Regions from separate parts of the Pantoea sp. BRR-3P genome, predicted to be linked through region 3. Evidence: predicted binding sites of a transcription regulator. Region 3 holds the regulator's gene; each other region holds the start of a gene.

Region 1 (2,274 bases), 1.3 Mb from region 3:
AATCTGCTTGAGTTCCTGCAGCACTTCCACCAGCCGTTTTGGCAGAATCTTTGCCAGGCTGTTTTTCAGGCTAAGATTAGGATGAGCCTCGCGCTGCACATGAATAAAATCATCCAGCGAGGTGGCCGGTGACAAATCAATGGTGACGAATTCGCCAGGCTGCCAGTAACTGGAAATTTGCAACACGGCCGGGCCCGACAAACCGCGATGGGTAAACAGCATCGCTTCTTTAAATAAGGTGCCGTCCTGTGCCGTAATGGTCGTGGGCAATGCCACGCCGGAAAGGGTATTAAGCTGCTCCAGCAAGGGTTTATGCAGCGTGAAAGGCACCAGCGCCGCACGCGTGGGGAACACTTTCAGGCCGAACTGCTCGGCGACTTTGTAGCCGAACGGTGTGGCACCCAATCCCGGCATTGAGAGTCCACCGCTGGCAATCACCAGTTTTTCAGCCTGCACCGCCGCGCCATTAAGCTGCAAAGTGTAGCCGTTGTCATCGCGCTCCACGCTCAACACTTCACTGCGTAAGCGCACGCTCACCTGCCCGGCTTCACACTCTTTCAGCAAGAGATCGACAATCTGCTGCGCCGAATCATCGCAGAACAGCTGGCCGAGGGTTTTCTCGTGATAGGCAATGCCATGGCGAATGACCAGATCGATGAAATCCCACTGGGTATAACGCGCCAGCGCCGATTTGCAGAAGTGGGGATTGTGCGACAGGTACGCCGCCGGCTCAGTGTGCATATTGGTGAAGTTGCAGCGGCCACCGCCCGACATCAAAATTTTGCGCCCCGCTTTCTTGCCGTTATCCAGCAGCAGCACGCGACGGCCCAATTGCCCTGCCTGCGCCGCGCAGAACATGCCGGCTGCGCCTGCACCAATAATGATAACGTCAAACTTTTCCACTGCTTTATCCGCCTTGCCTGAAAGGCGCTGATTGTAGAGATCTGTGGCTTTCAGCGCTAGGGTCAAAAAAATGCCGTAAATGTGTCATAATGTAACTCGCTAATTTATAGATGGTTTCACCTTAATTTTTAGGGTGGATGACAAATTTAAGACAATAAAGAGCTATATTTTTCTTTCATATCGCGCACGTTGTCGCAGATAATGCGCCGCGTTCATGTCCTCCCAAAATGGCGTAACGTTTATGCTACATCTGTTTGCTGGTCTCGACCTCAGTACCAGCCTGTTACTGATTCTTGCTCTGCTGTTTGTATTGTTTTACGAAGCAATCAACGGTTTTCACGACACTGCTAACGCGGTTGCGACTGTCATTTACACCCGTGCGATGCGGGCGCAACTGGCGGTTGTCATGGCTGGCGTTTTCAACTTTTTAGGTGTTTTGCTTGGTGGATTGAGCGTGGCTTATGCCATCGTTCACATGCTTCCGACCGATTTGCTGTTGAATGTCGGTTCGGCCCACGGCCTCGCCATGGTCTTCTCCATGCTGCTCGCCGCGATTATCTGGAACCTTGGCACCTGGTATTTAGGTTTGCCGGCGTCCAGTTCTCACACATTGATTGGCGCTATCATCGGTATTGGGCTCACCAACGCCCTGATGACCGGCACCTCGGTGGTTGATGCACTCAACCTGCCGAAAGTCATCAATATCTTCCTGTCCCTGATTCTTTCGCCGATTGTCGGTTTGGTGATTGCAGGCAGCCTGATTTTCCTGCTGCGTCGTTACTGGAGCGGAACCACTAAGCGTTCGCGCATCCACATGACACCCGCCGATCGTGAAAAAATTGATGGCAAGAAAAAGCCACCGTTCTGGACGCGCATTGCTCTTATCGTTTCAGCGATTGGCGTGAGCTACTCACACGGCGCGAATGATGGGCAGAAAGGCATTGGTCTGATTATGCTGGTGCTGATCGGCGTGGCGCCGGCGGGCTTTGTGGTGAATTTGAATGCATCAGGTTATGACATCACGCGCACGCGCGACGCGGTAAACCATCTGGAACAGTATTATCAGCAACATAACGACTCGCTGGCGCATATGGTGCAGCTTGCACCGCCTGTTGTGCCAACGCCGGAAGAGTCAGTCGGCGGCCCGCAGGAGTTCCATTGCGATAGCAGCCGCGCGTTGCAGGCCATCGATCGTGCGCAGCTGCTGCTGAATAACTTGCAGAGCTACGATCAGCTGTCGGTTGATCAACGCGGTCAAATGCGTCGTCTGTTGCTGTGCGTTTCAGACACCGTAGATAAAGTCGCCAAGCTGCCGGAAACCAGCGCCGACGATAAGCGCTTCCTCAACAAGCTGAAAGGCGATTTGCTGGG
Region 2 (2,274 bases), 990 kb from region 3:
ATTGGTCGTGGCGTGGGCGAAAACTTTATCGCTTCCGATCAGCTGGCCTTGCTGCCGGTGACGCGCCGCTTCGTTTATCTGGAAGAGGGGGATATCGCTGAGATTACCCGCCGCGAAATCACCATCATCGACCGCGCTGGCAAACCGGCTAAACGCGCTGAAATCGAATCCACTGCGCAGTACGATGCCGGTGATAAAGGCATCTATCGTCACTACATGCAGAAAGAGATTTATGAGCAGCCGAACGCGATTAAAAACACCTTAACCGGGCGTTTTAATCACGGTGAAGTTGATCTCAGTGAGCTGGGCCCGGATGCAGAGAAATTGCTGAGCCAGGTTGAGCATATCCAGATCATCGCCTGCGGCACCTCTTACAATTCCGGCATGGTGTCGCGCTACTGGTTTGAGTCGCTGGCCAACCTGCCTTGTGATGTGGAAATCGCCTCCGAATTTCGCTATCGCAAATCAGCGGTGCGCAAAAATAGCCTGCTGATCACGCTGTCACAATCGGGTGAAACCGCCGATACGCTGGCCGCGCTGCGTCTGTCGAAAGAGCTGGGTTATCTCGGTTCGCTGGCGATCTGTAACGTGGCCGGTTCCTCGCTGGTGCGTGAGTCAGATTTGGCGCTGATGACCAAAGCCGGCACCGAAATTGGCGTCGCGTCGACCAAAGCCTTCACCACGCAGCTAGCGGTATTGCTGATGCTGGTGGCGAAACTCGGCCGTCTGCACGGCATGAAAGCCGAAACCGAGCACGAAATTGTGCACGCGCTGCAGGCATTGCCGAGCCGTATCGAGCAGATGCTGGCGCAGGATAAAGTGATCGAAAATCTCGCTGAAGGTTTCTCCGACAAACATCACGCGCTGTTCCTTGGCCGCGGCGATCAGTATCCCATCGCCATGGAAGGTGCGCTGAAGCTGAAAGAGATCTCCTACATTCACGCCGAAGCCTATGCGGCTGGTGAGCTGAAGCATGGCCCGCTGGCGTTAATTGATGCGGATATGCCGGTGATCGTGGTGGCGCCGAACAACGAGCTGCTGGAGAAGCTGAAATCCAACATCGAAGAGGTGCGCGCGCGCGGCGGTTTGCTGTATGTGTTTGCCGACCAGGATGCCGGCTTCAGTGACAGCGATGGCATGAAAATCATCTCACTGCCGCACGTAGAAGAGGTGATTGCTCCAATCTTCTATACCGTGCCGTTACAGCTGCTTTCATATCATGTGGCGCTGATTAAAGGCACCGACGTCGATCAGCCGCGTAACCTGGCAAAATCCGTTACCGTAGAATAATCAATCATAAGAGTGGGCCCGCAACGGGCCCGCTTCATTTCTGCACGCTGTCATATAACTGTCATATTTCGTACATTTCACTGTCATCAAACTGTCCTATTTTCCCTCCAGCAGCAATCACTGACTCCTACTAAAAAGGCATTGAGCCTGATTTTTTTAAATCCCCTGGAGGGAACATGACACTGATGCGTAGCACCGTAGCCCGAATCCTCGCCGCCACCTTCGCAGTAAGCGCGGTCTCTGCTTTTGCAGCAACCGATCTGACGGGCGCAGGCGGGACATTCCCGGCACCGGTTTATGCCAAGTGGGCAGCAGAGTACCAGCAAGCCACCGGTAGCAAAATTAACTATCAGGGTATTGGTTCTTCAGGCGGCGTTAAGCAGATCATCGCAAAAACCGTCGATTTCGGTGCGTCTGATGCACCAATGAAAGATGAAGATCTGGAGAAAAACGGCCTGTTCCAGTTCCCTACCGTCATCGGTGGTGTGGTGCTGGCGGTTAACATTCCAGGCGTGAAATCAGGTGAATTAACCCTCGACGGCAAAACCGTAGGTGATATCTACCTCGGCACCATCAAAAAGTGGAACGACCCGGCGATCACTAAACTGAACCCGGGCGTGAAACTGCCCGATTCCAACATCAACGTGGTGCGCCGCGCTGACGGTTCCGGTACTTCATTCGTCTTCACCAGCTACCTGGCGAAAGTGAACGAAGAGTGGAACAGCAAAATCGGTAAAGGTAACACCGTTAACTGGCCAACCGGTCTGGGCGGTAAAGGTAACGATGGCGTAGCCGCCTTCGTGCAGCGTCTGCCGGGTTCGATTGGCTACGTGGAATACGCCTACGCTAAGCAGAACAACCTGACCTACACCAAACTGGTTGATGCAGATGGCAAAGCGGTAGCGCCAAGCGAGGCCAGCTTTGCTAACGCCGCGAAAGGCGCAGACTGGAGCAAATCGTTTGCCCAGGATCTGACCTTCCAGA
Region 3 (2,274 bases):
AAGTTACGTCGCGCGCCTTCCAGCTGGTGCATCTGGGTAACATCACGCGCCACCATCAGCCATTGCCCTTCACTGTAAGGCATCACGCGGAATTCCATATGATGCTGATTATTGAGGATCTGCGTCAGCGGCGCGTCAAAATTGCGCTGACGGATATAGCGGGAAAACTCGGGATAGCGCAGTAAGTTGAGGATGTTCTGCCCGTTATCCTCTGGCCAGCGCAAGCCCAGATGCTGCTGCGCCAGGCCATTACACCAGAAAATGGTGCCCTCTTCGGTGGTGAGCACCACGGCATCCGGCAGCGATTCTGCGCCGCTACGGAAACGTTTGATCAGGTTACCCAGCTCGCGCCGACGCCGGCGGTTACGCAGCTGCATCTGATACAAACCGTAAAACAGCGGTTCCCAGCTGCCGCGCCCGGCAGGCGGCGTCATGGAGCGATCAACCCACAGCCAGTGCGACAGGCGCATGAGATTCCTGAAGTGCCAAAACAACACGCCGGTGACGGCAATCAGTAGCAGCCACGGCAGATAACCGAACAACAGACCGAGCACCAGCGCAGGTAAACACACCAGCGCCAGCTCAATCAACAATCTCTTCCAGGAGAGTCGTTCCAGCACGGTAAAAACTCCGTTTAGTAGCGGGCAGAGAAACGATACCCTGTTCCGCGAACGGTTTGAACCATGCGATCGTGGCCGGTGAGCTCCAGCGCTTTGCGTAAACGGCGAATATGCACATCGACGGTACGATCTTCGACATACACATTGGTGCCCCAGACGTGGTTCAACAGCTGCTCGCGACTGTAGACGCGTTCCGGGTGGGTCATAAAGAAGTGCAGTAATTTATATTCGGTCGGTCCCATCTCCAGCGGCGTGGTTTCGGACATCACACGATGCGAGGAGGGATCGAGGCTTAAACCCTGCATCTCAATCACCTCTTCCACCGCCATCGGTGAAATTCGGCGCATGACCGCTTTGATACGCGCCATCAACTCTTTCGGCGAGAACGGCTTGGTGATGTAATCATCCGCGCCCACTTCCAGACCACGCACGCGATCTTCCTCTTCACCACGCGCCGTCAGCATCATCACCGGAATGTCGCGCGTCATCGCTTCGCGTTTCAAATGTTTAATAAATTGAATGCCACTGCCACCGGGCAACATCCAGTCCAGCAGAATTAAATCAGGCCAGGGTTCGATCAGCTTACCAATCGCGCTGTCATAATCTTCCGCCTCAATAGGCTGGTAATCATTCTGTTCCAGCACGAAACATAACATTTCACGGATGGGAGCTTCGTCTTCCACAACCAAAATGCGCTTAGCCATTGTAACTCCTGCTAGTGTGACACCGTGTCACTGGGATTTGCGGCGCCATTATGCGTCAGTTTTATGACACTTTTATGAAAACCCCGCCCCGTGATAAATAGATAAAAAACAGAAATGTGACAAGCAAAATCCCCTTTTTTCGTTTGCTACTGAAGCCGTTATACTTGCGCATTGTTTTTATTTAGCAGGAAGCATACATGCGCATCATTCACACCGCTGACTGGCATCTTGGCCAGTTCTTTTACAGTAAAAGTCGCGCCAGGGAACATCAGGCGTTTCTCGACTGGCTGCTGGATCAGATTGTGCAGCATCAGGTGGATGCGCTGATTATCGCCGGCGATCTGTTTGATACCGGTTCGCCGCCGAGCTATGCGCGTGAAATGTTTAACCGCTTTGTGGTGGCGCTGCAGCCCTGCTGCTGTCAGCTGGTGCTGCTGGCGGGCAATCACGATTCGGTTGCCACCCTGAATGAATCGCGCGAGCTGCTGGCCTGCCTGAATACCCAGGTGATCACCAGCGCCACACCGCAGGGCGAGCAGCAGGTGCTAACGCTGAAGCAGCGCGATGGCGCGCCGGGCGCGCTGCTGTGCGCCATTCCTTACCTGCGCCCGCGCGATATTCTGCGCAGCCAGGCCGGACAATCCGGGCGCGAGAAACAGCTTTCGCTGCTGGAAGCGATCGAGCAGCACTATCAGCAGTGCTTTGCCGCCGCCCAGGCGCAGCGCGAGGCGCTGACGAACAAACTGCCCATTATCGCCACCGGCCATCTCACCACCGTTGGCGTCACCAAAAGTGACTCGGTGCGCGACATCTATATCGGCACGCTGGATGCCTTCCCGGCGCAGGCGTTTCCACCGGCTGATTACATCGCGCTCGGCCACATTCATCGCGCACAGCGCATCGCTAACAGCGACCATATTCGCTACAGCGGCTCGCCGATTCCGCTCAGC

The links. The regulator PhoB, encoded in region 3, activates phosphate uptake and scavenging genes when phosphate is short. The targets are predictions, from matches to a motif close to CTGTCATAAAACTGNCNNAT.
Region 1: the regulator PhoB is predicted to act here: its motif matches at 963-982, upstream of pitA (inorganic phosphate transporter PitA).
Region 2: the regulator PhoB is predicted to act here: its motif matches at 1,338-1,357, upstream of pstS (phosphate ABC transporter substrate-binding protein PstS).

The regions. Positions count from the first base shown of each region.
Region 1 is NZ_CP155066.1:68,467-70,740, reverse strand. Features, by position in the region: gene AAGR08_RS00310 (NAD(P)/FAD-dependent oxidoreductase) at 1-903, opposite strand, end outside; gene pitA (inorganic phosphate transporter PitA) at 1,145-2,274, shown strand, end outside.
Region 2 is NZ_CP155066.1:4,043,954-4,046,227, reverse strand. Features, by position in the region: gene glmS (glutamine--fructose-6-phosphate transaminase (isomerizing)) at 1-1,290, shown strand, start outside; gene pstS (phosphate ABC transporter substrate-binding protein PstS) at 1,467-2,274, shown strand, end outside.
Region 3 is NZ_CP155066.1:3,050,686-3,052,959, forward strand. Features, by position in the region: gene phoR (phosphate regulon sensor histidine kinase PhoR) at 1-620, opposite strand, end outside; gene phoB (phosphate response regulator transcription factor PhoB) at 635-1,324, opposite strand; gene sbcD (exonuclease subunit SbcD) at 1,522-2,274, shown strand, end outside.